One region of the Arthrobacter sp. 05T47 genome, then DNA from elsewhere that is predicted to be linked to it. Evidence: riboswitches for the same ligand, from Rfam matches in the RefSeq annotation. Region 1 holds a riboswitch; the other holds the start of a gene.
The links. Region 1 has a riboswitch for thiamine pyrophosphate ahead of thiO (glycine oxidase ThiO). Riboswitches for the same ligand answer to the same signal wherever they lie in the genome.
Positions count from the first base shown of each region.

Region 2: it holds a riboswitch for thiamine pyrophosphate, as region 1 does, so the genes downstream of both, thiC (phosphomethylpyrimidine synthase ThiC) here and thiO (glycine oxidase ThiO) in region 1, are expected to answer to the same signal.

Region 1 covers NZ_JBFTKG010000021.1:62,825-67,275, reverse strand. Annotated here, with positions in the region: gene AC1DEY_RS15030 (ferritin-like fold-containing protein) at 1-436, shown strand, start outside; gene AC1DEY_RS15025 (thiamine phosphate synthase) at 507-1,214, opposite strand; TPP riboswitch at 1,241-1,361, shown strand; gene thiO (glycine oxidase ThiO) at 1,355-2,680, shown strand; gene thiS (sulfur carrier protein ThiS) at 2,677-2,913, shown strand; gene AC1DEY_RS15010 (thiazole synthase) at 2,919-3,743, shown strand; gene AC1DEY_RS15005 (4a-hydroxytetrahydrobiopterin dehydratase) at 3,845-4,451, shown strand, end outside.
Region 2 covers NZ_JBFTKG010000026.1:21,414-23,778, reverse strand. Annotated here, with positions in the region: gene thiC (phosphomethylpyrimidine synthase ThiC) at 1-1,011, opposite strand, end outside; TPP riboswitch at 1,007-1,114, opposite strand; gene AC1DEY_RS16600 (GNAT family N-acetyltransferase) at 1,192-1,692, shown strand; gene AC1DEY_RS16595 (amidohydrolase family protein) at 1,696-2,365, shown strand, end outside.

The sequences.
Region 1 (4,451 bases):
GCCGTTCCAGCCCTCGGTGGACTTCTTCCATGAGCGCACACGCCCGGCGGACTGGTACGAAGCGCTCATGAAGGCCTACGTGATCGACACTGTCTCCGCGGACTTTTACAGCGCCGTCGGCGTGTACGTCGACGCCGGGACCCGGGAGCTGATCGCACAGGTCCGCTCCACCGGCGAGTCCACGGGTGTGCTGCAGGAGCGACTCAAGGCGGCCCTGGCCGATGACCCCCGGCTGGCGTCACGCCTGGCGCTGTGGGCCCGGCGCCTGCTGGGCGAGGTCCTGACCCATGCCCAGCGGGTGAGCCTTGAGCACGCATTCCTGGGCGGGCTGTCGGGACTGGACGACGCGGACGCCAGGGCGCTGGTGGTGGGCCTGACGGCCGAGCTCGCAGCGAACCACGCGCGAAGGATGGCGGGACTGGGGCTCCCCGGCTAGGTTCACTGCCCGGGACGGCCCGGTTCATGGCGGGGAACCTGCTCAGGAGTCAGCGTTCAGGAATCAGCGTTCAGGAGTCAGTGGCGTCCAGCGCCGCCAGCAGTGCACCGGCCGCGTGGGCCGGATCGTCGGCGTCGGTGATGGCCCGGACCACCACGATCCGCCGGGCGCCGGCGTCGACTACCTGCTCCACGTTGCCGAGGTCGATCCCGCCGATGGCAAACCACGGCAGCAGGCTTTCCGTCGGGCCGTCGGGGTTTCCGGCACCCTCGGCGTTCGCCTGGCCGGTCGCCTGGGCGGCGTAACGCACCAGGTCGAGGCCGACGGCGGCGCGTCCCGGCTTGGTGGGAGTCGCCCATACTGGCCCCACACAGAAGTAGTCCAGTCCCTTGCGGCCGGGAGAAGCAGCCACGGCTGCGTCCACCTGTTCAGGGGTGTGGGTGGACAGGCCGATCACGGCGTCTTTGCCCAGGAAGCCGCGGGCTGCGTCCAGCGAAATGTCCTTCTGGCCGATATGGAACACCGGGGCCCCGGACAGGGAGGCGATGTCCGCCCGGTCGTTGACGGCCCACAGCCGTCCGTGGCGCTGCGCCGCGGCGTGCAGGACTTCGAGGAGTTCCAGTTCCTCGGCCGCCTCGAGCGACTTGTCGCGCAGCTGGATGATGTCCACTCCGCCGGCGAAGGCGGCGTCCACGAAGTCCTCGAAGTCGCCGCGGTCCCTGCGGGCGTCGGTGCACAAGTAGAGGCGGGCGGTGGTGTGGAGGTGGTCCTGGCTCATGGGACCAGCCTAGTTCCTCTAAACTGGGCGCATACCGCGGGAGCCCGCAGCAGCCATGGAGCCGCTGCCCGGCTGAGAGGGCGTCAGAGCCGACCGCTTGACCTGATCCGGCTAGTACCGGCGTAGGGAAGGAATTTTTCATGGGCACGCAAGTAGGCTCACAAGCCGGCCGTGAAGCCGTGGCCGCAGATGACGCCACCGCCCGGGATTGTTACACCGGAGCCGTATCCACTGACGGAATCACCGCAGGGGACGTCACCGCAGACGTTGCCGTGATCGGCGGCGGGGTGATCGGCCACGGCATCGCCTTCGAGGCCAGCCGCGCGGGCCGGTCCGTGGTCCTGATCGATGATGTTCCCGGTACAGGAGCGAGCTGGGCCGCGGCCGGCATGCTCGCCCCTGTCAGCGAGCTGCACTACCAGGAGGAGCAGCTGCTGGAACTGATGCTCGAGTCTTCCCGGCTGTGGCCCGGATTCGCGGCCGGGCTCGACGCCGGTCCCGCCGGCCAGGACTCCCGGACGGGTACCGGGTATTTGACGACCCCGACCCTCGCCGTCGGGGCGGACGCGGCGGACCGGCGCGCGCTCGCGGACCTGAGGGAAGTCCAGAAAGCCTCCGGCCTCAGCGTGGAACCGCTGACAGTGCGCGAGGCACGGGGCCGGGAGCCCCTGCTGAGCCCCGGCATCTCGTGTGCCTTCGACATCCCGGCCGACCACCAGGTGGATCCCCGCCTGCTGATCGCCCGGATTGCCGGCGTCCTGGCCGCGGAGGACCGCGGCAGCTTCATCCGGCGGCGCGCTGCAGGGCTGCTGTGGCAGGACGGCAACGTTGCAGGGGTCCGCCTCGATGGCGGCGGTACCGTACGCGCCGCGGAAACCGTGGTCGCCAACGGGCTCGGCGCCGCCGATCTTGATGAATTGCCCGCCGGGCTCACCCTGCCGCTGCGGCCCGTCTACGGTGACATCCTCCGGCTCCGCGTGCCCGCGCACCTGCAGCCGCTGCTCACTGCCACCGTGCGGGGGATGGTGCGCGGGGTCCCGGTGTACATCGTGCCCCGCCAGGACGGCACCGTGGTGATTGGCGCCACCCAGCGCGAGGACGGCCCGTCGGATCCCCAGGCCGTGTCGGCCGGCGGCGTCTACCAGCTGCTGCGGGACGCCCAGCAGCTGGTGCCCGCCGTCGCCGAACTCGAGCTCCTGGAAGCCACGGCGCGGCCCCGGCCAGGCACGCCGGACAACGCCCCGCTGCTGGGCCGGGTTGCCCGCCCGGACGGCGGGGATGTCCCCGGACTCATCATCGCCACAGGTTTCTTCCGGCACGGCGTCCTGCTCACCCCGGCGGCTGCCGCCGTATGCCGCCAACTCATGGACGGGACGCCGGACCCGCGCTGGGCCGGTTTCCGCCCCGACCGTTTTTCCCGCATCCCGGACACGTCCGGGGACAGTCCCAAGAAGGAAGCAGCATGAACATCAGACTGAACGGAACGGAGCAAAGCGTCGCCGACGGCGCCTCCGTCAGCACCCTCGTCAGCCAGCTCACGGGCCGGAGCATCGGCCCCGACGGCCAGGCCGCCGACGGCCGGAAACTCGGTGTCGCCGTGGCCCGCAACGCCGAAGTGGTGCCGCGCAGCCAGTGGCACGCCACGGCGCTCGCCGACGGCGACGACGTCGAACTTGTCACGGCAGTCCAGGGAGGATGACCAGCATGAACGAGACCACACTGGCAGGAACACCGGCCGTGCAGGCGCGCGGGGCGGTGGCCGATCCATTGGTGATCGATGGCGTGGCGCTTGGGTCCCGCCTCATCATGGGCACCGGCGGCGCGCCGAGCCTGGACGGGCTGGGTGCGGCGCTTGTTGCCTCCGGAACCGAGCTGACCACGGTGGCGATGCGCCGCTATTCGCCGGCGGAGACGGGCTCGCTGTTCCAGCTGCTCGAGGACCAGCAGATCCGGGTGCTGCCCAACACGGCCGGCTGTTTCACCGCCAAGGACGCCATCCTCACAGCCGAGCTGGCCCGCGAAGCCCTGGAAACGGACTGGGTCAAACTCGAAGTCATTGCCGACGAGCACACCCTGCTGCCGGACGCCGTCGAACTCGTGGACGCAACCGAACAGCTTGTCGCCCGCGGCTTCAAGGTCTTCGCCTACACCAATGACGACCCCGTGCTTGCCCTCCGGCTGGAAAACCTCGGCGCCACGGCCGTGATGCCGCTGGGCGCCCCGATCGGTACCGGCCTGGGCATCCTGAACCCGCACAATATCGAGCTGATCGTCTCGCGGGCGTCCGTGCCGGTGGTCCTGGATGCCGGAATCGGCACGGCCTCGGACGCGGCGCTGGCGATGGAACTTGGCTGCGATGCCGTGCTGCTGGCAACGGCCGTGACCCGGGCCCAGAACCCCGTGCTCATGGGGGAGGCCTTCAAACACGCTGTCATCGCCGGTAGGCTGGCAAAAAAGGCCGGCAGGATTCCGCGCCGCGAGCACGCCCTGGCGTCCTCGGCGATGGAGGGCCGGGCCGAGTTCCTGTAGGCGATTTCCTGTAGGACAGGGTCCGGCTTTGCCTCCGGCCCATTCGCCGCCAGTTCATTCGCCGATCCAGTTCATTCGCCCAACCAGCACAGGAGCCTGCAGTGGCAGCCACGGACGACGTCCTTACCCGGCCACAGATCGATCAGGCCCTGGCGGGCCTTCCGGATTGGCGGTACCGCCTGGGCGGCCTGGTGACGGTCTACAAATGTCCGACGTCGGCCGCGGCGCTGGAGCTTGTTGCCGCCGTCGGGCGCGTGGCCGAGGACCAGAACCACCACCCGGACCTGGACTGGCGCTACAACCGCGTGTTCCTGCGCTTCACCTCGCACGACGCGGGCACGGAGGTCACGTCCCGGGACGTCCGGGCCGCGGCGGCAGTCAGCGGGGCGGCCCAGGGCGTCAGTGCCGCCGCAGAGCCGGGCCTGTACCGGACGGTGGACATCGCCATCGATTCGGAGGACCCCGCCGGAGTTTCGGAGGTTTGGCGGATCGCCCTCGGCTACCGCAAGGGCCGGTTCGGCGACCTCGTGGACCCCTACGGACGCGGGCCCGGACTGTGGTTCCAGGAGACCTCCACCCCGAACGCCAACCGCATCCACCTGGACATCCACCGGAGCAAGGCCGAATCCGGGCCCGTCCTGGAAAAGACTGCGGCGACCGGGGCCTTAATGAACCGTGACCACGCACCCAAGTGGGTGGTGGTCACGG
Region 2 (2,365 bases), on a different contig from region 1:
GCACAGCTCGTCGAAGTGGGTGTACAGGAAGTTCTCCTGGTGGTGCGCCAGGCACCAGCCGGCCATGATGGAGCCGCCGCGGGAGACGATGCCGGTGACCCGGTTGGCCGTCAGGGGCACATAGCGCAGCAGCACCCCGGCGTGGATGGTCATGTAGTCCACGCCCTGCTCGCACTGTTCGATCACGGTGTCCCGGAAGATCTCCCAGGTTAGGGCGTTGGCCTCACCGTTGACCTTCTCCAGCGCCTGGTAGATCGGGACGGTGCCGATGGGCACGGGGGAGTTGCGGATGATCCACTCGCGCGTGGTGTGGATGTCATCACCGGTGGAGAGGTCCATCACCGTGTCCGCGCCCCACTGCGTGGCCCACTGGAGTTTGTCGACCTCCTCGGCGATGGAGCTGGTCACGGCCGAGTTGCCGATGTTGGCGTTGATTTTCACCAGGAACGCCTTGCCGATGATCATCGGCTCCGATTCGGGGTGGTTGACGTTGTTAGGAATGATCGCGCGGCCCGCGGCCACCTCGCTGCGCACCAGCTCCACATCGCAGTTCTCGCGCAGCGCGACGAACCGCATTTCCTGGGTGATGACGCCGTCGCGGGCGTAGCGCATCTGCGTGACGGTCCTGCCCTCGACGGCGCGGCGCGGCACCGGGCGCCCGCCCTGCCATTCGGCCGACGCCGCACCCCGGCGGACCGCCGACTTGCCGTCATCGAGAAGCTCCCGTTCCCGGCCGGCGTAGGGTTCGGTGTCCGCCCTCGCCTCGATCCAGGGAGCCCGGAACGGCTCCAGCCCGCGGACCGGATCGCTGCCCGGGCCGGCCGTGCGGTAGACCCGGAACGGAGCGTTCGCGACACCGCCCGGGGAGGGTTCCAGGGCGATCTCGGTCACCGGGACGCGGATGCCGTGCTCCGGATCCGCGGTGAAGGCCAGCGAGTGGGACTTCAGCGACTGGGTAGTGACTGCTGGCTTCTTTTGGGCAGGGCTGTGCTGTGTTTCTGTGGTGCTCAAAGGATTACTCACTTCCTTCGCCGGCATTACCCGGACAGGTTCAACGGTCGCAGGCTGCGCTAGCCCGATCTCAGCCCCTGCAAGGGCACCCGTGTGGTCGTARACGAAGCTACCACAGGCCCWCYGGAAGCCTGCCGAGTGTGACGGCAMCCGGCCAGGCGGCAGTGTTAGCGTGGAATWGTGACTCTGCCCRGGSCCGTGCCCCGCACCAGGACGGCGACGCCGGAAGACCTCGCGGCGCTGCCGGTTCTCGAGGCCGCGGCCGACCGCCTCCTTGAAGCGGCATTGGGGAACCAGGCGCTCCCGTCCCCGGAAATGACGACGCCGGTTGAGCCGCTCTTCGTACTGGTCGCCGGAAGCCCGCCTGTGGGATTCGCCCGCGTGGACGAAGTCGGCAGCCAGGCCCACCTGGAACAACTCTCCGTACATCCGGACTCTGCCGGACGGGGGATTGGGCGGTCCTTGGTTCACKCGGCCATCGACGCGGCCCGSGGCCGGGGCTATGCATGGATGACGCTGTGCACTTTCGCGGACGTTCCGTTCAATGCCCCGTTTTACGCAAGCTGCGGCTTTGAGGAACTCGCCGAGCCGGGGCCGGCATTGGSCGCCCTGCGGATCCACGAAGCGCAACTGGGCCTGGATGGGCTGGGCCGGCGGATCGTCATGCGGATTAGGCTGTAGGCCATGACCAGCATCATCGAGTTCACCGGCCCCATCCTCACCGCGGCGGACCAGGAACGCCGCGGGCTCTGGGCGGTGGACGGCCTGCTGACCTTCGACCGTCCCGCCGACGCGCCGGACCGCGTGCTGGACGGCTGGGTCMTGCCCGGGYTCGTGGACGCACACTGCCACATCGGCCTTGGCCCGGGCGGGGACGTCTCCGAGGCCACCGCKGAATCCCAAGCCCTGGCGGACCGCGACGCCGGGACGCTGCTGGTCCGCGATGCCGGCGCCGTCCACGACACCCGCTGGCTCCAGCAGCGCCAGGACCTTCCCCGGATCATCCGCTCCGGCCGGCACATCGCCAGGGCCCGGCGCTACCTGCGCGGCCTGGCCGTCGAGGTCGAGCCCGGCGATCTCGTCGAGGCCGTACGGAAGCAGGCCCGTGCAGGCGATGGCTGGGTCAAGCTGGTGGGGGACTGGATCGACCGCGACGTCGGCGACCTCGCCGCCAGCTTTCCGGCCCGCACGGTCAAGGACGCCATCCAGGCCGCCCACGATGAAGGGGCCCGCGTCACCGCGCACTGCTTCGCCGAAAACACCCTGGATGACATGCTCGACGCCGGGATCGACTGCATCGAGCACGCCACCGGATTGCTGCCGCGGCACCTGCCGCGCTTCCTCGAACAGGGCG